3 regions of the Klebsiella sp. PK01 genome follow, and region 2 is predicted to be linked to each of the others. Evidence: predicted binding sites of a transcription regulator. Region 2 holds the regulator's gene; each other region holds the start of a gene.
The links. Region 2 encodes LexA, which represses DNA repair genes until DNA is damaged. Its sites were predicted from a motif close to TNCTGTATGTACATACAGNA; they were not measured.
Positions count from the first base shown of each region.

Region 1 (6,905 bases), on a different contig from region 2:
GACGATACTTTTGGGGTTGGTCAGATTGACGAACACCGCGCGTTTATAGAGCTTACCGCGGCTTTGAGTGCGCGCCAGCGTATTCAGGTCGATTGAACCCGCCGCCCGCCATTGCTGGATCCCCAGCCAGATAAGATAAGCCGCGCCCGCCCATTTCAACACTTCAAATGCCAGTACCGAGCGTGAGAAGAGCGTGCCCAGACCGACGCCAACCAGCACGATATGAATGGCCAATCCGGTTTGCAGGCCGGCAATAGAGGCTGCCGCGCCGCGATAGCCGTGGTTGATGGATGTGGTCATGGTATTAATCGCGCCGGAACCCGGCGACAGGCTGAGAATGATTGATGTCAGCAGATAAGCGAACCACCACTCGAAGGTCATGAGAATCTCCCTGATTGTCTATTTTTATGCCACAATACGCTATTGCATCAGCATTGTGTGATGTGCGACAAAAAAACGATTTTCAGCGGTTAACAGGGGTGTAAACCCGATGTTTGGGCAGCAAAAGGACTGGGACACACGAGAAAACGCGTTTGCGGCCTTTACCATGGGGCCGCTGACGGATTTTTGGCATCAGCGGGAAGAAGCTGAATTTACGGGCGTCGATAAGGTTCCGGTACGCTTTGTGCGCTTTTGCGCCGCAAATAATGACCGGCTGGTGGTTATTTGCCCCGGCCGCATCGAAAGCTACGTGAAGTACGCCGAACTAGCCTACGATCTCTTCCACAGCGGCTTTGACGTAATGATTATCGATCACCGCGGTCAGGGGCGCTCAGGTAGGTTGCTGTCTGATACCCACCGCGGTCATGTTGTGCGCTTTAGCGACTATGTTGACGATCTGGCTGCGCTTTGGCAGCAGGAAGTGGTGCCCGGCCACTGGCGTAAACGTTTTATTCTCGCCCACTCGATGGGCGGCGCCATTGCCACGCTGTTCTTGCAGCGTCACCGGCAGCATTGCGACGCCATTGCCTTATGCGCGCCAATGTTTGGCATCATCATGCGCCTGCCGGACTGGATGGTGCGCCATATTCTCGACTGGGCTGAGGGCCATCAGCGTATTCGTGAAGAGTATGCCATCGGTACGGGCCGCTGGCGGGCGCTGCCGTTTTCGCTCAATGTATTGACTCATAGCCGTCAGCGCTATCGTCGCAACCTGCGTTTTTATGCTGACGATCCGCGGCTGCGCGTCGGCGGGCCGACCTATCACTGGGTGCGCGAAGGTATTCTGGCCGGTGAAGAGATATTGGCTGGCGTCGAGAAAGATACGACTCCGACGCTATTGATTCAGGCCGAGGATGAAAGGGTGGTCGATAACCTGATGCACGACCGCTATTGCGAACTCCGTTCCGCTGCCGGACACCCTTGTGAAGGCGATAAGCCGCTCGTTATTGAAGGGGCATATCACGAGATCCTTTTTGAAAAGGACGCTATGCGCTCAGTCGCGCTAAATGCCATCGTCGATTTTTTCAATCGACATACTTAATCCGACGATAGATCTCGTCGCCCTGCTTAGAGGTTAAATTTTTTATGTACCAGGTTGTTGCGTCTGATTTAGATGGCACGCTGCTTTCCCCCGACCATTTCCTCACCCCCTATGCCAAAGAAACGCTGAAGCTACTCACCGCGCGCGGGATAAATTTCGTTTTCGCCACTGGTCGTCACTATATCGATGTGGGACAGATCCGCGATAATCTCGGCATTAAGTCGTACATGATCACCTCTAACGGCGCCCGCGTACACGATAGCGAAGGAAAACAAATCTTCGCCCATAACCTCGACCGCGATATCGCCAGCGATCTGTTTGAGATGGTGCGTAACGATGTGAAGATTGTGACCAACGTCTATCGTGAAGATGAATGGTTTATGAATCGCCATCGCCCGGAAGAGATGCGCTTCTTCAAAGAGGCGGTATTCAACTACAAGCTTTATGAACCGGGCGAGCTGGATGCGGATGGCATCAGCAAAGTTTTCTTCACCTGTGAAGATCATGAACATTTGCTGCCGCTTGAGCAGGCTATCAACGCGCGCTGGGGCGACCGCGTGAATGTGAGTTTCTCCACGTTGACCTGCCTTGAAGTGATGGCCGGCGGTGTATCGAAAGGGCATGCGCTGGAGGCCGTCGCGAAAATGCTTGGCTACAGCCTCAAAGAGTGTATCGCCTTTGGCGACGGCATGAACGACGCCGAGATGCTGTCGATGGCCGGTAAAGGCTGCATCATGGCGAACGCCCATCAGCGGTTGAAGGACTTGCATCCGGAGCTGGAAGTGATCGGCAGCAACGCCGATGATGCTGTACCGCATTACCTGCGCAAGCTGTACCTCGATTGATAAAGATTGACGATTGGCTAATAACTGGTCAGTCGTCAACCTCTCTCTCCGCTACAATGCCTGTTCTTTATTCAATGAGACGACCATTGTGGCGCTATTAATTATCACCACTATCCTGTGGGCCTTTTCGTTTAGCCTGATTGGCGAATACCTTGCCGGTAGCGTCGATAGCTATTTTTGCGTGCTGATGCGCGTGGGCCTGGCAGCGCTGGTGTTCCTGCCTTTTCTGCGTACGCGCGGCCAGCCTCCGCGTACCATCGTGCTCTACATGTTGGTAGGAGTGATGCAGCTTGGGATTATGTATTTGCTGGCTTTCCGCGCCTATCTCTATCTGACAGTCTCCGAATTTCTGTTGTTTACGGTCTTTACCCCGCTGTATATCACCCTGATTTACGATCTGATCAGCGGCCGTAAACTACGCTGGGGCTATCTGCTTAGCGCGGCGCTGGCGGTGTTAGGGGCGGCGATCATCCGCTATGACAAAGTCAGCGATCACTTCTGGACCGGGCTATTGCTGGTGCAGCTGTCGAATATCTGTTTCGCCATCGGTATGGTGGGCTACAAGCGTCTGATGGAAGTCCGTCCAATGCCGCAACACAATGCCTTTGCCTGGTTCTATGCCGGCGCCTTTATCGTGGCGGTAGCGGCGTGGTTTATGCTGGGCAATCCGCAGAGGTTGCCGTCCACCGGTCTGCAGTGGGGGGTTCTGGTATGGCTGGGCGTGGTCGCTTCCGGGTTGGGTTACTTCATGTGGAACTACGGCGCGACGCAGGTGGATGCCGGTACGTTGGGGATCATGAATAACGTTCACGTCCCCGCCGGGCTGCTGGTTAACCTTGCTATCTGGCAGGAGCAGCCTCACTGGCCGAGCTTTATCATTGGCGCGCTGGTAATCCTGGCTTCGCTATGGGTCCATCGCCGCTGGGTCGCTCCGCACTCCGTACAAACGGCAGATGATCGCAAGCGTGATTCCGCGCTGAGCGAATAAACGCTTCTGTTACCGGCTGGCGTTGCTCGCCATCGCGCACCGCGGCGTACAGCCGGCTCCACAGTCCTTCTCCCAGGGTTTTGGTGACAATCAAACCCTGGCGTTCAAAACTTTCCACCACCCAGTGCGGCAGGGCGGCAATACCCATTCGCGCGGCGACCATCTGAATCAGCAGCAGCGTGTTATCGACGCTTTTCAACTGCGGGCTGATCCCCGCCGGTTGCAGGAAGTGGCGCCAGATATCCAGTCGCCCGCGCTGTACCGGATAAATCAGTAACGTTTCCGCAGCCAGATCTTCCGGCGAGATGCGCGTTTTCGCCGCCAGCGGATGTTCCGGAGCTAACACCAGACGAACTTCATAATCAAACATCGGTGAATAGTGCAGGCCGCTACGCGGCAAAATATCTGAGGTCATCACCAGATCGAGTTCGCCCTGCTGCAGGGCTGGCTGCGGGTCAAAAGTGACGCCGGACTGAAAATCAACCTCCACCAGCGGCCAGCGGGCGCGGAAGCTTTCCAGCGCCGGGGTGAGCCACTGAATGCAGCTATGGCACTCGATCGCCAGCCGCAGACGGGTCTGCTGAGGTTCGTTGCAGTCCTGCAACGCGCGGGCGATCTGCGGCAGCACCTGATTGGCTAACTGCAGCAGAATTTCCCCTTGCGGCGTAAAGCGCAGCGGCTGGCTTTTACGCACAAATAAACGGAAGCCAAGGCGCTGTTCCAGATCGCTAAACTGGTGGGACAGGGCCGACTGGGTTTGGTGCAGGGCTGCCGCCGCGCCCGCCAGCGAACCGCTGTTCCGCAACGCCTGTAGCGTTTTCAGGTGTTTAATCTCGATCATGAATGTCCTTCACTTCGGCATGAATAATTTGCGCTTGAGGAATATACAGTACTTGCGAATTATAGCGGTGTAAACATCTGGATGGCTAAATATAAAAAATTCCATAAGGGGCATAACATGACAATCCTCAATCACACCCTCGGTTTTCCTCGCGTTGGCCTTCGCCGCGAGCTGAAAAAAGCGCAAGAGAGCTACTGGGCGGGCAACGCCACGCGTGAAGAGCTGCTGGCGGTAGGTCGCGATCTGCGCGCTCGTCACTGGGAGCAGCAGAAACAGGCGGGCATTGATCTGCTGCCGGTGGGCGATTTTGCCTGGTACGACCATGTTCTGACCACCAGCCTGCTGCTGGGCAACGTGCCGGCTCGTCATCAGAACAAAGACGGCACCGTCGATATCGATACCCTGTTCCGCATTGGTCGCGGCCGCGCGCCGACCGGTCAACCCGCTGCCGCCGCGGAAATGACCAAGTGGTTCAACACCAACTATCACTACATGGTGCCGGAATTTGTCCAGGGCCAACAGTTCAAGCTGAGCTGGACCCAACTGCTGGATGAAGTGGACGAAGCGCTGGCGCTGGGCCACAAGATTAAGCCTGTACTACTGGGGCCGGTAACCTATCTGTGGCTGGGCAAAGTAAAAGGCGAACAGTTTGATCGTCTAAGCCTGTTGAACGATATCCTTCCGGTTTACCAGCAGGTACTGGGCGAGCTGACGAAGCGCGGCATTGAGTGGGTGCAGATTGATGAGCCGGCGCTGGTTCTGGAGCTGCCGCAAGCATGGCTGGATGCCTTTAAACCGGCTTATGAAGCCCTGCAGGGGCAGGTAAAACTACTGCTGACTACCTATTTTGAAGGGATCACCGACAACCTTGATGTTATCACCGCGCTGCCGGTACAGGGGCTACACGTCGATCTGGTGCACGGCAAAGATGAGGTGGCTGAACTACATAAACGCCTGCCGGCCGACTGGCTGTTATCCGCCGGGCTGATCAATGGTCGTAACGTCTGGCGCGCCGATCTCACGGAAAAATATGCGCAAATTAAGTCGCTTGTCGGTCAACGTGAGCTATGGGTAGCCTCTTCCTGCTCCTTGCTGCATAGCCCGATCGATCTGAGCGTAGAGACCCGTCTTGATGCCGAAGTAAAAAGTTGGTTTGCTTTCGCCCTGCAGAAGTGCGGCGAACTGGCGCTGCTACGCGACGCGCTGAACAGCGGTGATACGACGGCGATCGAGGCGTGGAGCGCGCCAATTCAGGCTCGTCGCCATTCGACTCGCGTACACAACGCGGCAGTGGAAAAAAGGCTGGCGGCAATCACTGCTCAGGACAGCCAGCGCACCAGCCCTTATGCCGAGCGCGCACAGGCGCAGCGCAAACGCTTTAACCTGCCAGCATGGCCGACGACGACGATCGGTTCATTCCCGCAGACAACCGAAATTCGTACCCTACGTCTGGACTTCAAAAAGGGCAATCTTGACGCCAGCCATTATCGGACGGGTATTGCCGAACATATTAAGCAGGCGATCGTCGAACAAGAACGTCTGGGTTTAGACGTGCTGGTGCACGGAGAAGCCGAGCGAAACGACATGGTGGAGTATTTCGGTGAGCATCTGGACGGTTTCATCTTCACGCAAAACGGTTGGGTGCAAAGCTATGGCTCTCGCTGCGTGAAGCCGCCGGTGGTTATCGGCGATGTCAGCCGTCCGCAAGCGATCACCGTCGAATGGGCGAAGTACGCGCAGTCTCTTACCGACAAGCCGGTCAAAGGCATGTTGACCGGTCCGGTAACCATTCTGTGCTGGTCCTTCCCGCGCGAGGATGTCAGCCGTGAAACAATCGCGAAGCAGATTGCGCTGGCGCTGCGCGATGAAGTGGAGGATCTGGAGGCGGCCGGTATCGGTATTATCCAGATTGATGAACCGGCACTGCGCGAAGGTCTGCCGCTGAAACGCAGCGATTGGGATGCTTATTTACAGTGGGGCGTCGAAGCTTTCCGCATCAATGCCGCGGTTGCTAAGGATGACACCCAGATTCATACCCACATGTGTTATTGCGAGTTCAATGACATCATGGACTCTATCGCCGCGCTGGATGCCGATGTGATCACCATTGAAACCTCGCGTTCCGACATGGAACTGCTGGAATCGTTTGAAGAGTTTGAATATCCAAACGAAATCGGCCCGGGCGTTTATGATATCCACTCGCCAAACGTGCCGAGCGTGGAGTGGATTGAAGGGTTGCTGGAGAAAGCCGCGCAGCGTATCCCGGCGGAGCGCTTGTGGGTTAATCCGGACTGCGGCCTGAAAACCCGCGGCTGGCCGGAAACCCGCGCCGCGCTGGCGAACATGGTGCAAGCGGCGCAAAATCTGCGCGAATCAGCCTGATAGATACGCGGAAAACAACAGAGGAGGCCACGGCCTCCTCTTTTCATGTATCAGGCGAGTTACCCTTTTTTACCGCCATATTGAGCAAACCAGGCCAGCATCCGCTGCCAGCCATCTTTGGCTGACTCTTCGTGATAGCTGGCGCGATAGTCGGCATTAAAGGCGTGATCGGCCTCGGGATAGACCACGATCTCGGCGTTCGCATTTGCCGCCCGCAGCGCCTGGCGCATGGTCTCGACGGTATCCTGCGGAATACTGGCGTCTTTAGCGCCGTACAGGCCAAGTACCGGCGCGTTGAGATCGACCGCGATATCCACCGGGTGTTTTGGCGAATTCAGCGATTTTTCTCCCACCAGTTTGCCATAC
Region 1 covers NZ_JBYEZM010000012.1:19,564-26,468, reverse strand. The annotation lists gene rhtB (homoserine/homoserine lactone efflux protein) at 1-381, opposite strand, end outside; gene pldB (lysophospholipase L2) at 491-1,483, shown strand; gene yigL (sugar/pyridoxal phosphate phosphatase YigL) at 1,528-2,328, shown strand; gene AC22LX_RS23835 (carboxylate/amino acid/amine transporter) at 2,417-3,316, shown strand; gene metR (HTH-type transcriptional regulator MetR) at 3,204-4,157, opposite strand; gene metE (5-methyltetrahydropteroyltriglutamate--homocysteine S-methyltransferase) at 4,275-6,539, shown strand; gene AC22LX_RS23820 (dienelactone hydrolase family protein) at 6,599-6,905, opposite strand, start outside.
Region 1: the regulator LexA is predicted to act here: its motif matches at 4,189-4,208, upstream of metR (HTH-type transcriptional regulator MetR).

Region 2 (6,905 bases):
AACTGCGGAGGGTGATCCACCCAGCGATCCTGGCGAGTCGCGGCATAGCCCGGGTTCAACGGATAGTAGATGCGGTTGTGTTTTTTATTCGCCTCGCCAACGACCAGCAGCCGCACCTCCTGCTCGGTATTATTCAGGAAGGTATGACACACGCCAGTCCCCGCCGGAAAGCCGACGCTATCGCCCGGCTCCAGCTTCCATAGGTAGCCATTGATCCAGACTTCCGGAAAGCCTTCCAGCACGTAGATGAACTCTTCTTCATCGCTTTCCGCATGTGGATAAGAGGTTCTGCGTCCCGGCGGTAAGCGTTCATGATGGATGCCCAGCCGATTTAGCCGCAGGCCGCGGGCAAGAGGCGCGCCAATAGAAAACAGCTCGTGACTATCGGGGTAGGTGGAATCATCCGCACCTTCCAGTTCGCGCCAATGTCGAATGCAATCAGGTCGTTTCATCGTTTTCTCCCGAAAATGAGATACATCAGGTATAGCAAAGCTTGCAGGATCTCGGCGTTTTACCTGGTTCGTGATAAAGTAACAGTTTCAACATCACGCAACCAGAGGATGCTCATGGATAACACCACTTCGCAAGAAATGTTAGCGCAGGCTGAAAAGCTTTGCGTGCAACGTGGCGTACGCCTGACCCCGCAGCGTCTGGAAGTGTTGCGTCTGATGAGCCTGCAGCAAGGGGCGATTAGCGCCTACGATCTGCTGGATCTGCTGCGAGAAAAAGAGCCGCAGGCGAAGCCGCCCACGGTCTATCGCGCGCTGGAGTTTCTGCTGGAGCAAGGTTTTGTGCACAAAGTGGAATCGACCAACAGCTATGTACTGTGCCACCTTTTCGATCAGCCGACCCACAGTTCGGCGATGTTTATCTGCGATCGCTGCGGCGTGGTCAAAGAAGAGTGTGCGGAAGGCGTAGAAGATATTATGCATACGCTGGCGGCCAGAATGGGCTTCGCTCTACGGCATAATGTGATTGAAGCGCACGGCCTGTGCGCGGCCTGCGTGGAAGTCGAAGCGTGCAGCGCCCGCGAACACTGTCATCACGATCATACCATCCAGATTAAAAAGAAAGCCCGCTGAGTCGGGCGACATCAGCGGGAAGCTACGGCATATCACTATGCCGTTAGACAGGCATAAACAGGGGGTCAAAACCGCATTCGCTACCAGCGCGTATCGTTCTTACGCTCCCAGTCAGACACCTCTTTTTCGGCCTGATCTTTCGCGTAGCCGTAACGCTCCTGAATTTTACCGACTAGCTGATCGCGCTTCCCTTCAATGACCGTCATATCGTCATCGGTCAGTTTACCCCACTGTTCCTTGGCTTTACCTTTCAACTGTTTCCAGTTACCGCTGATTTCGTCTTTATTCATCATTACGTCCTCATGATTCGGTGGGTTAACAGCCCGTTTTGTTCCGGACATGGTAATAACTATAGATGACAATGCTGACACCGATTCGTTATTCGGAATTTTTAACCATCAGGCCAATTGAACACGCTGGGAGAATTTTCCCGGCTCGCGCTGCGCTCGGCCGGGCTATTTGCATTCAGGAGGGTGAATTAAACCAGGTGCCACGCTGCCAGTGGCGGCGCCAGATGAGCGCCAGCGAAAGCCCACGCAAAGCCAGGAACACGGCCAGCGCCAGCCACAGGCCGTGGTTGCCGAGCACGGGCACAGAGAGCAGCGTCACCGCAAATCCCGCAGCGGCCACCGCCATGCTATTACGCATCTCCGCGCCGCGCGTCGCGCCGATAAACATGCCATCCAGCAGATAACACCAGACGCCAATCACCGGCAGGATCAACTGCCAGAACAGATAGCGGTCGGCCAGCTGCTGCAATGATGGGATAGAGGTCAATAGCGCGATGATATGCTCACCGGCCACGCTGTAGATTAACGCGAACGCCAGCGCGACCATTCCCGACTGCCGACAGGCCGCGCGCCAGACTTCCAGCAGTTGGCTACCGTCACGCGCGCCGTAAGCCTGCCCGGAATGGGCTTCGACGGCATAGGCAAAACCGTCCAGCGCGTAAGCGGTAAAGGTCAGCATGGTCATCAGTACCGCATTGACCGCCACCACGTCGCTGCCAAGACGGGCGCCGAAGACGGTGATGGCGCCAAAACAGAGCTGCAGTAGCAGCGAACGCAGCATGATGTCGCGATTAAGCGCCAGCAGGCGCCGCATATTGCCGCGCCAGGCTTCCTTCAACATGGCAAGCGTCACGCCGCGCAGCGCCAGCACCCGTTTCGCCATCAGCAGGCCGATGATAAAGGTAGCGTATTCCGACAACGCCGTCGCCAGTGCCGCCCCCTGCACGTTCATATGCAGCCCCATCACCAGCCACAGATCGAGCACGATATTCAGCAAGTTGCCGACCACCAGCAGGATCACCGGGGCGCGGGCGTACTGCACGCCAAGCAGCCACCCCAACAGCACCAGGTTGGCCAACGACGCCGGGGCGCTAAGCCAGCGGATTTCGAGGAACCGTCTGGCCTGCTCCAGTACCGCCTCGCTGCCGCCGACAATATGTAGCGCGAGGTCAATGAGCGGCATGCGGAACAGAACAATGAGCAGCCCGGCGGCCAGCGCCAGGATCAGCGGTTGCACCAGAGCGCGCGCCAGCCGCTGCGGATCTTTGGCGCCGTAGGCCTGAGCGGTTAAGCCAGTGGTGCTCATTCGCAGGAACAACAGCAGCATAAAGAGGAAACTGGTGGCCGTCGCGCCGACGGCGACGCCGCCAAGGTATACGGGGCTATCAAGATGGCCGACAACGGCGGTATCGACCAGCCCCAACAGCGGAACGGTAATGTTCGAGAAAATCATCGGTAGCGCGAGGCGCCACAGTGCTTTATCGGCGGCGTTGAGCAGCATGCAGAGGGACCAGACAGAGGAGGAACATCGCAGCGTCATGCATCATGATGACGCTGCGTTAGGACGGGAGTTACAGCCACTCACCGTTACGGATCACGCCGACGGCCAAACCTTCAATGGTGAAGCTCTGCTGGCGCAGATCGACGACGATCGGGGAAAACTCGCTATTTTCCGGCAGCAGTTCAACGACGTTGCCCTGCTTTTTCAGACGTTTTACGGTGACTTCTTCATCGATACGCGCGACGACGACCTGGCCGTTACGCACGTCCTGAGTTTTATGTACCGCCAGCAGATCGCCGTCTAGGATACCGATGTCTTTCATCGACATCCCGCTAACGCGCAGCAGGAAGTCGGCATTTGGTTTAAACATCGCCGGGTCAACCTGGTAGTGACCTTCAATATGCTGCTGCGCCAGCAGCGGTTCGCCTGCGGCGACGCGGCCGATCAGCGGCAGTCCGTGTTCTTCTTCCGTCAGCAGACGAATGCCGCGTGAAGCGCCGGAGACGATTTCAATCGCGCCTTTACGCGCCAGCGCTTTGAGGTGTTCTTCCGCCGCGTTTGGGGAACGGAACCCCAAGCGCTGAGCAATTTCCGCACGCGTCGGCGGCATGCCCGTTTGGCTGATGTGATCCCGGATGAGATCAAACACCTCTTGCTGCCTGGTCGTTAACGCTTTCATTCCGCCCCCTGGGTGTATATACAGTTATGCTGTGAGTATATACAGCTAATGGTGATTTTGGAACCACATATCATATAAAAATCAGGAGATTCTTTGCGTTTTGCGAGCGTTGCCGACAAGACTTAGCGGTAATGCGACCACAACAGCATAGTCCAGGTGATCAACGCGATGATTATCGCCAGCAGTACCGCCGCCGAGCCCATATCCTTGGCGCGCCCGGAAAGTTCATGATGCTCAGGCCCGATACGGTCAACCACCGCTTCAATCGCGCTGTTAAGAATTTCGACTATCATCACTAACAGGACCGAGCCAATGAGCAGGACTCGCGTAATGATATCGACATCCAGCCAGCAGGCTATCGCCACGGCTACAATGGCGGCGACGCCTTCCTGGCGGAAAGCGGCTTCGTTCACCCACGCCGCGCGGAAACCTTTCCAGGAATAACCTGCTGCTTTAATGATTCTGGTTAACCCAGTGGTATTATTGGCCATCAAAAAGAACCTTTTAATGTAAATGACGTCGCTGAGTGTACGTGTTTGCCGTGTGACAACGGAAATTTTGTACGCTTTCTGTTATTCTTGCCGCGCATTTGCATGATTAACCAGAGGCTTCACATCGTTTATGTCCGGCTGGCAACGAATTTACTATAAATTACTGAATTTACCATTACGGGTGCTGGTAAAAAGCAAGTCTATTCCGGCAGAACCTGCTCAGGAATTAGGGCTCGATACCTCGCGTCCGATAATGTACGTCTTGCCTTATAACTCCAAGGCGGACCTGCTGACCCTGCGCGCCCAGTGCCTGGCGCATGACTTACCCGACCCTTTTGAACCGCTGGAAATCGACGGCACCCTGCTGCCGCGCTACGTTTTCATCCACGGCGGCCCGCGCGTGTTTACCTACTACACGCCGAAAGAGGAGTCCATTAAGCTGTTCCACGACTACCTAGATCTGCACCGTAATCATCCCGATCTTGACGTGCAAATGGTGCCGGTCTCGGTGATGTTCGGCCGCGCCCCGGGTCGCGAAAAAGGCGAAGAGAATCCGCCGCTACGCATGCTTAACGGTATTCAGAAATTCTTCGCCGTCTCCTGGCTTGGCCGCGATAGCTTCGTGCGTTTCTCGCCTTCTGTCTCTCTGCGCCGCATGGCGGATGAGCACGGTACCGATAAAATCATCGCCCAGAAGCTGGCCCGCGTGGCGCGTATGCACTTCGCCCGTCAACGTCTGGCCGCCGTCGGCCCGCGTCTCCCTGCCCGCCAGGATCTGTTCAATAAGCTGCTGGCATCGAAAGCTATCGCCCGCGCGGTAGAAGATGAAGCGCGCAGCAAGAAGATTTCTCACGAGAAGGCCCAGCAGAACGCCATCGCGCTGATGGAAGAGATTGCCGCTAACTTCTCTTATGAAATGATCCGCCTGACTGACCGTATTCTCGGCTTCACCTGGAACCGTCTGTATCAGGGGATTAACGTGCATAACGCCGAGCGCGTACGCCAGCTGGCGCATGACGGCCATGAGATTGTCTATGTGCCCTGTCACCGTAGCCACATGGACTACCTGCTGCTCTCTTATGTGCTTTATCATCAGGGGCTGGTGCCGCCGCATATCGCCGCCGGCATAAACCTCAACTTCTGGCCGGCCGGGCCGATTTTCCGCCGTCTGGGCGCTTTCTTTATTCGCCGTACCTTTAAGGGCAACAAGCTCTACTCCACGGTATTCCGCGAATATCTTGGCGAGCTGTTCAGCCGTGGCTATTCGGTGGAATACTTCGTCGAAGGCGGGCGTTCCCGTACCGGCCGCCTGCTGGATCCGAAAACCGGCACCCTGTCGATGACTATCCAGGCAATGCTGCGCGGCGGTAGCCGCCCCATCACCCTGGTGCCGATTTATATCGGCTACGAGCACGTGATGGAAGTCGGTACCTACGCCAAAGAGCTGCGCGGCGCGACAAAAGAAAAAGAGAGCCTGCCGCAGATGGTGCGCGGCCTCAGCAAGCTGCGTAATCTCGGCCAGGGCTACGTTAACTTCGGCGAACCGCTGCCGCTGATGACCTACCTCAATCAGCACGTGCCTGAATGGCGCGAAGCCATCGATCCTATCGAAGCTGTCCGCCCTTCCTGGCTGACGCCGACGGTGAATAATATCGCCGCCGATCTGATGGTGCGCATCAACAATGCCGGGGCGGCCAACGCCATGAACCTGTGCTGTACGGCGCTTCTGGCGTCGCGTCAGCGTTCTTTGACCCGTGAGCAGCTGACCCAGCAGTTGGATTGCTACCTCGACCTGCTGCGTAACGTGCCGTACTCCACCGATTCGACCGCGCCGACGGCTTCCGCCGGCGAGCTTATCGACCACGCACTGCAGATGAACAAGTTCGAAGTCGAGAAAGACACCATCGGCGATATCATCATCCTGCCGCGCGAGCAGGCGGTGCTGATGACCTACTATCGCAACAACATCGCCCATATGCTGGTGATGCCGTCGCTGCTGGCCGCTATCGTGACCCAACATCGCCGCATCACCCGTAGCGAAGTGCTGCGTCATGTCGAGATGTTCTATCCGTTCCTGAAAGCCGAGCTGTTCCTGCGCTGGGAAAAAGAGGAGCTGGCGGGCGTTATCGATGCGCTGATGGCAGAGATGCAGCGTCAGGGCCTGGTGGTGCTGAATGGCGATGAGATGAGCGTCAACCCGGCGCACTCTCGTTCCCTGCAGCTGTTGGCCGCCGGCGCGCGCGAGACGTTACAGCGCTACGCGATCACCTTCTGGTTGTTGAGCGCCAACCCGTCCATCAACCGCAGTACGCTTGAGAAAGAAAGCCGCACCATGGCGCAGCGTCTGTCGGTACTGCACGGTATCAACGCGCCGGAGTTCTTCGATAAGGCGGTGTTCAGTACTCTGGTGCTGACCCTGCGTGACGAAGGCTACATCAGCGATACCGGCGATGCCGAGCCGGCAGAGACCCTGAAGGTCTACCAGATGCTGGCGGATTTGATTACGTCGGATGTACGTTTGACGATTGAAAGCGCCGCTCAGGACGACGCATAACGTTGCGGCTTCTGTTCCCCGGCTCGCGCCGCGAGTCGGGGAAAGAAGGATTTACTGCAGATAGCTCATCGCCAGACCGAGAAACAGCACCAGCCCAACGTAGTTATTATTCATAAACGCTTTGAAGCAGTTATCGCGTTCGCGCTTGAAGATAAGCTTCTGCTGCCAGACAAACAATCCTGCCGCGATAAACAGCGACCAGTAGAATTCCCAGTTCAGCCCATTCAGCCAGCCCACCGCGCCCATCAATACCAGCACGGCAACCTGCAGAATACCGATAATCAAACGATCGTTTTCACCGAACAAAA
Region 2 covers NZ_JBYEZM010000006.1:35,271-42,175, reverse strand. The annotation lists gene AC22LX_RS19010 (cupin domain-containing protein) at 1-452, opposite strand, end outside; gene zur (zinc uptake transcriptional repressor Zur) at 567-1,082, shown strand; gene AC22LX_RS19000 (CsbD family protein) at 1,163-1,372, opposite strand; gene dinF (MATE family efflux transporter DinF) at 1,548-2,873, opposite strand; gene lexA (transcriptional repressor LexA) at 2,944-3,552, opposite strand; gene AC22LX_RS18985 (diacylglycerol kinase) at 3,675-4,043, opposite strand; gene plsB (glycerol-3-phosphate 1-O-acyltransferase PlsB) at 4,174-6,597, shown strand; gene ubiA (4-hydroxybenzoate octaprenyltransferase) at 6,649-6,905, opposite strand, start outside.

Region 3 (6,905 bases), on a different contig from region 2:
GGGCGAGTAGCGTTCACCACGTTGCTCGCCGGATCGCTACCGGAACTCAATCAAGCGTGGCGGGCGGTCGACGACCATCCCCATGCTAACCGTTTTCTCAGCGAACAGGCGGTAAGGGCGGCGCTGAGCGGCCTGCGCGCCGAAGGCGTCGTGCATCAGATTAGCTTACCGTTCGCCGACGCGTTAAGCGCCATGCGCTCGCTAAAGGGCATTGGCGCCACCCATTTACACCAGGGGCGGTCGTCTGCGCCGCTTAGCCGCGGCAAGCTGCGCGAACTGCAGCTGGCCTGGCCGCAACAGCAGGGCCAGTGCCCGCTGACGTATCATCTTTTTACAGGAGTCATTGAACGTGACTAAACGTTTCTTCGTTACCGGAACCGATACTGAAGTCGGTAAAACGGTCGCCAGCAGCGCGCTGCTGCAGGCGGCGAATCAGCTGGGATTTAACACCGCGGGCTATAAGCCGGTGGCTTCCGGTAGCGACCTGACCGCACACGGGTTACGCAATGAAGATGCGCTGGCCCTGCAGCGCAATAGCCGGGTAGCGCTGCGCTATGAACAGGTTAACCCTTATACCTTTGCCGAGCCGACCTCGCCGCATATTATTAGCGCCGATGAAGGACGACCAATCGCCGCGACCACGCTTTCCTGCGGCTTACGCGAGCTGGAACGCCTGGCCGATTGGGTGCTGGTGGAAGGGGCGGGCGGCTGGTTTACGCCGCTCTCGGAAACCCTGACCTTCGCCGACTGGGCGCAGCAGGAACAACTGCCGGTGATTTTAGTCGTCGGCGTTAAACTTGGCTGTATCAATCACGCGATGCTCACCGCCCAGGCGGTACGCAAGGCAGGGCTGCCGCTGGTGGGCTGGATCGCCAACGATATCCAGCCGCCGGGTAAACGCCATCGCGAATATCTGCAAACCTTAATGCGGGTATTGCCAGCGCCGCTGCTGGGGGAAATTCCCTGGCTTGCCGACGCATCGCAGCGTAAGGATCTCGCGCAGTACCTGGATCTGAGCCCACTGCAATAATCCCGCATAAGCCTGCGAGACGGCTCTATTTTTTGTTGACAGGACGATGAAATGTGGTCCAGAAAACGCAAAAAATCCAGCCGTCTTTAGCTGATAAATATCAAAAAAAATTCGATAATTTTTTTTAGTCGCGGGCTTTGGTCCGATGAGACTTTTCTGCCGGGTGGCAGACCTCGCGGCCTGCAGACAGTTATCCACTATTCCTGTGGATAACCTTGTGTATTAGAGTTAGAAAACTTGCGGTAAGCTAGAGAGTACGCGGCCTGCGAGCAAATTGGCGCGAAACCCGTCTTTTGGTAAATTATGTTTTATTTCAGCAAGTTAAATAAAAGCAATGGCTGTCAGAAAAGTGTCACCGGCTGCCATAAAAGATTCATTACCTTGCTTGACAAATGTTAAATGATAAATGTTTCTGGGGATAACCACACAGGCTGGTGGATTATTCCGCAAAGCGCGCATTTTACGCCCGCCGTCAGAGTACAACGCGTCCGTTTACCGCCATACAATAATGCGATACTGTTTTTATATCCAGTATTATTTATTGGCAAAAGTCAAACTGAAGGGTAGAATTAAACACCTGCTGGCCAATCCCATCTTCAGGTCCTGAAATATGAGCAAACCGTTCAAGCTGCACTCCGCATTCCGTCCTTCCGGCGATCAGCCCGAAGCCATCCGCCGCCTGGAAGAGGGGCTGGAAGATGGCCTTGCGCATCAGACCCTGCTTGGGGTAACCGGTTCGGGGAAAACCTTCACCATCGCCAACGTTATCGCTGATTTACAGCGCCCGACGATGGTGCTGGCGCCGAACAAAACCCTGGCGGCGCAGCTGTATGGCGAGATGAAAGAGTTCTTTCCCGAGAATGCGGTGGAGTATTTTGTCTCCTATTACGATTATTATCAGCCTGAAGCCTACGTTCCGAGCTCGGATACCTTTATCGAAAAAGACGCCTCGGTGAACGAACACATTGAGCAGATGCGTCTGTCGGCCACCAAAGCGCTGCTCGAACGGCGCGACGTGGTGGTGGTGGCTTCGGTTTCCGCCATCTACGGTCTTGGCGATCCGGATCTGTATCTGAAGATGATGCTGCACCTGACCACCGGCATGCTGATCGATCAGCGGGCGATCCTGCGCCGGCTGGCCGAACTGCAATACACCCGCAACGATCAGGCCTTCCAGCGCGGCACTTTCCGCGTGCGCGGCGAGGTTATCGATGTCTTCCCGGCGGAATCCGATGATATCGCGCTGCGTATTGAACTGTTTGACGAAGAGGTCGAACGGCTATCGCTGTTTGACCCGCTGACCGGCCACGTTGAATCGTCCATTCCACGCTATACCATCTATCCGAAAACCCACTACGTTACGCCGCGCGAGCGTATCGTTCAGGCGATGGAAGAGATCAAAGACGAGCTCGCTGACCGCCGCAAGGTACTGCTGGCGAACAACAAACTGCTTGAAGAGCAGCGGCTGAGCCAGCGCACTCAGTTCGACCTCGAGATGATGAACGAGCTGGGCTACTGCTCGGGAATTGAGAACTACTCGCGCTTTCTCTCCGGCCGCGGGCCGGGCGAGCCGCCGCCGACGCTGTTCGACTACCTGCCGGCGGATGGCCTGCTGGTTATCGATGAATCGCACGTGACTATCCCGCAAATCGGCGGTATGTACCGCGGCGACCGGGCGCGTAAAGAGACGCTGGTGGAATATGGCTTCCGCCTGCCGTCGGCGTTGGATAACCGGCCGATGAAGTTCGAAGAGTTTGAAGCGCTGGCGCCGCAGACTATCTACGTTTCGGCGACGCCGGGCGCCTATGAGCTGGAAAAATCCGGCGATGAGGTGGTAGATCAGGTCGTCCGCCCAACCGGGCTGCTGGATCCGGTCATCGAGGTGCGTCCGGTGGCGACGCAGGTCGACGATCTGTTATCAGAAATCCGTACCCGTGCGGCGATTAATGAGCGCGTACTGGTGACGACGCTGACCAAACGCATGGCGGAAGATTTAACCGAATACCTGGAAGAGCACGGCGAGCGGGTGCGCTATCTGCACTCCGATATCGATACCGTCGAGCGCATGGAAATTATTCGCGATCTTCGTCTTGGCGAGTTCGACGTGCTGGTGGGTATCAACCTGCTGCGCGAAGGGCTGGATATGCCGGAAGTATCGCTGGTGGCGATACTTGATGCCGATAAAGAGGGCTTCCTGCGTTCCGAGCGATCGCTTATCCAGACCATCGGCCGCGCGGCGCGTAACGTTAACGGCAAGGCGATCCTTTACGGCGATAAAATCACGCCATCGATGGCGAAGGCGATCGGTGAAACCGAACGCCGCCGCGAGAAGCAGCAGCGTTATAACGAAGAGCACGGTATTGTGCCGCAGGGGCTTAATAAGAAAGTGGTCGATATTCTGGCGCTGGGTCAGAACATCGCGAAGACCAAAGCCAAAGGCCGCGGTAAAGCCCGTTCTCCGGTGGAAGCCGATAGCGTCGAACTGACGCCGAAAGCGCTGCAGCAGAAGATCCACGAGCTGGAAGGGCAAATGATGCAGCACGCGCAGAACCTTGAGTTTGAGGAAGCGGCACAGATTCGCGATCAATTGCATCAGCTACGCGAACTGTTTATTGCGGCATCGTGAGGGCGATACGGGGAACGGTTAAAAAATGACGGCAATGCGTAATTTGCAATTGCCGTCACGCTATTATCTTAGGATCTTAATGTTGGCTTAATTTTCTTCAGCCAAACTATCCTCAGTTTAATGAGGATAGCGCCATGCAAAAACTGACTAACCGTGAATATCTGGCCATTGCGACCGCCTTTGTGATTGTGGTCGCCTTCTTCCATCAATGGGTATTAACCTTCTGACGCGAACTGCGCGGGAACAGCACCCAGGCTCGGACGCCCGGCCCGGGCTGGCGGTTATGCAAAAAGAATTGCGCATCGTGAAGTTGAGCGATGCGGGTGACAATGCTTAAACCGAGGCCTATTCCGCCATAGCGGCTGTCCATGCGGACAAATGCTTTACTCAGTTCGCCGCTCTTGGCCTCATCAATGCCCGGCCCTTCATCTTCTACTGCCAGAATCGGCGTATTTCCCGGTTTTACCGAAATCTTAATCTTCGACCCCGCGGGGCTATAGCGGTGCGCATTCTCCACCAGATTGCGTAAAATCACCCGCGCCAGCGTCGCATCTCCGGAAATGAGATCCTCGCCTGCGCCGCTTTCTATCTCCAGGGTCTGCTGGCGCGCTTCGAGCATTGTTTTCAGCTCATCCTGCAGGGGCTCAACCACATCTTCGCCCAAATGAACCTGCTGGTAACTCCCGGCGGAAAACGACTGCCCAACGCGCGCCAGTTGTAGCAGCTGAGAAATGCTGTTGGTCATCTGATCGAGACGTTGAATTAAGGGATCAACGCTGACGCCGTGAACCTTCGCCAGCAGTTCCAGATGCAGGCGCAGCCCGGCAAGAGGGGTACGCAGTTCGTGGGCGACGTCGGCGGTAAACAGACGCTCGCGATCGAGCGTCATGGTCAGCCGCGACACCAGTTGGTTAATCGCCATGGTCACTGCGGTCACTTCCGGCACCGACTCCTGCAGAATAATGGGTTGCAGATTATCCGGCGTCCGGCTTTCCAGCTCGCTCTGCAGGTTTGATAGCGGACGGGTGATTTTCTTCACCGCCACCAGGCTGATATACAGCGCCAGCCCGATGATCAGCAGGCTGGGTATCAGCAGGCTGGCGACCGCCTCGCGTACCTCATGCTCGACGTGCCTTTGATTGTTATGACCCTCAATGGCGCTGGCAACCAGCAGCTGGATTTGCTCTTTGCTTTCATGCCATAGCCAAAATACGCTGATCAGCTGGCAGACCACCAGAATCGCGCCGATGGTCAGCAGCAGGCGGTGGCGCATGGTCCAGGTTTCGGTCGCAAACAGTGCCATAGCGTTATTCTGACTCCGTATTATTCACCAGCATGTAGCCAAAGCCGCGGACGGTGCGGATCCGCGCTTTACCAATCTTGTCGCGCAGATTATGAATATGCACTTCGAGGGTATTGGTGGCCGGTTCGTTATCCCAGCTGTAGATATCATTGTAGAGAATTTCGCGATGCACCGGGCTGCCGGCCTTCATCATCAGGCGCGAGAGCAGGGCATACTCTTTTGGCGTCAGCTCCAGCGATTCGCCGGCCTGCCACACCTGACGACGGGTAACATTAAGGCGCAGGTTGCCGACGGTCAGCTCATTATCGCCCTGATTATTATGACGACGCAGCAGCGCGCGAATGCGGGCGTTGAGCTCTTCAAGCGCGAAAGGTTTCACCAGGTAATCGTCAGCGCCGGTATCCAGCCCGCTGATGCGGTCGCCCACGGTATCGCGGGCGGTGAGGATGAGCACCGGCTGGGTGAATTTCTCCCGGCGCATACGCGCCAGGAAATGCAGACCGTCTTCATCCGGCAGGCCCAGGTCGAGCACCACCAGACTGTAATGGTTGCTGGCTAGCGACAGCGCGGCTTCGTGCGCGGTGGCGACGCCATCGCAGACATAGCCTTCGCTTTGCATGGCCAGGATTAACCCTTGTAACAGGAGCGCATCGTCTTCAATGACTAAGATTTTCATCTGCCGGTCTCTCTACATGGCGTTAAAAGGTCGTCTTTTGCCTGATACTCGCGGGTGTCTACCCCGAGCAGGCCAAGCAGGGTAGAAAACAGATTATCTTGTGAATAATCGTTCGTCTTCGCGTGTTGTTGCAAACACTGGCTGGATACGCCATAGCGTTGCTGATAATCCGGCGACAGCCAGAGCAGCATCGGCACGTGTTTTTGCGTGTCCGGCGCTATGGAGTACGGCAGACCATGTAAATACACGCCGTCTTCACCCAGCGATTCGCCGTGGTCAGACAAATACACCAGACTGGTGGTAAATTTATCCTGTTTTGATTGCAGCAATTTTATCGCTTTATCAACTACATAGTCGACATACAAAATGGTGTTGTCGTAGGTATTGGTCAACTGTTGTTGCGTACAACTTTGGATTTCATTGGTATCGCATGTCGGAGTGAATTTTTTGAATTCAGCCGGATAGCGGTTGTAGTAGGTTGGGCCATGGCTACCAATGGTGTGCAGAACGATAATGCCATCCTGCTGTAAATTATCGATATAGCTATCCAGATTATGGAACAGCACGTCATCGTAGCACTCGCCATCAATGCACTGGCCGCTGAGGTTCAGGTTGGTGACGTTTTGGTGCGGCACGCGGTCACAGGCGCCTTTACAGCCGCCATCGTTGTCGTTCCACAGCACCTGTACACCGGCGCGCTGAAGAATATCCAGAACGCCTTCCTGATGGTGCGCCAGTTCTTCATCGTAATGCGCGCGCGGCATATTGGAGAACATGCAGGGGACGGAAACCGCGGTCGCGGTGCCGCAGGAGGTGGTTTTCGGGAAGTACACCACGTCGTCCTGCTTCAGGCGTGGGTTAGTTTCGCGATCGTAACCGCCCAGCGAGAAATTCTCAGCGCGCGAGGTTTCTCCCAGCACCACGATGGTCAGATTTTTACGCGCGCCGTTATGCATCACCGCTTTCTGTTTGGCATCTTCGCCGATCTTCACCAGCGGCAGGTTGTCCATCCGGTTATGCGCATACCATGAGTTCAGCGCCACAATGCTGTTGGAGGGACTTAACGATTTCACCAGCTCTTTATTGTTACGGAACACCGAGGCGTAATCTTTGTAGAACAGCGCCGCCACCAGCACAATCAGCAGTGCTGAAACGGCGATATTGAGCAGGCGCATCGCCGCGCCGCGCCAGAAAGAGGCCGGTTTACGAACTTTAATCCACCAGGCGACCAGAACCATCAATAGCCCGGAGAGGCCCAGTATGATGACCA
Region 3 covers NZ_JBYEZM010000004.1:571,506-578,410, forward strand. The annotation lists gene bioC (malonyl-ACP O-methyltransferase BioC) at 1-357, shown strand, start outside; gene bioD (dethiobiotin synthase) at 350-1,030, shown strand; gene uvrB (excinuclease ABC subunit UvrB) at 1,641-3,656, shown strand; gene pmrB (two-component system sensor histidine kinase PmrB) at 3,862-4,959, opposite strand; gene pmrA (two-component system response regulator PmrA) at 4,964-5,635, opposite strand; gene eptA (phosphoethanolamine transferase EptA) at 5,632-6,905, opposite strand, start outside.
Region 3: the regulator LexA is predicted to act here: its motif matches at 1,545-1,564, upstream of uvrB (excinuclease ABC subunit UvrB).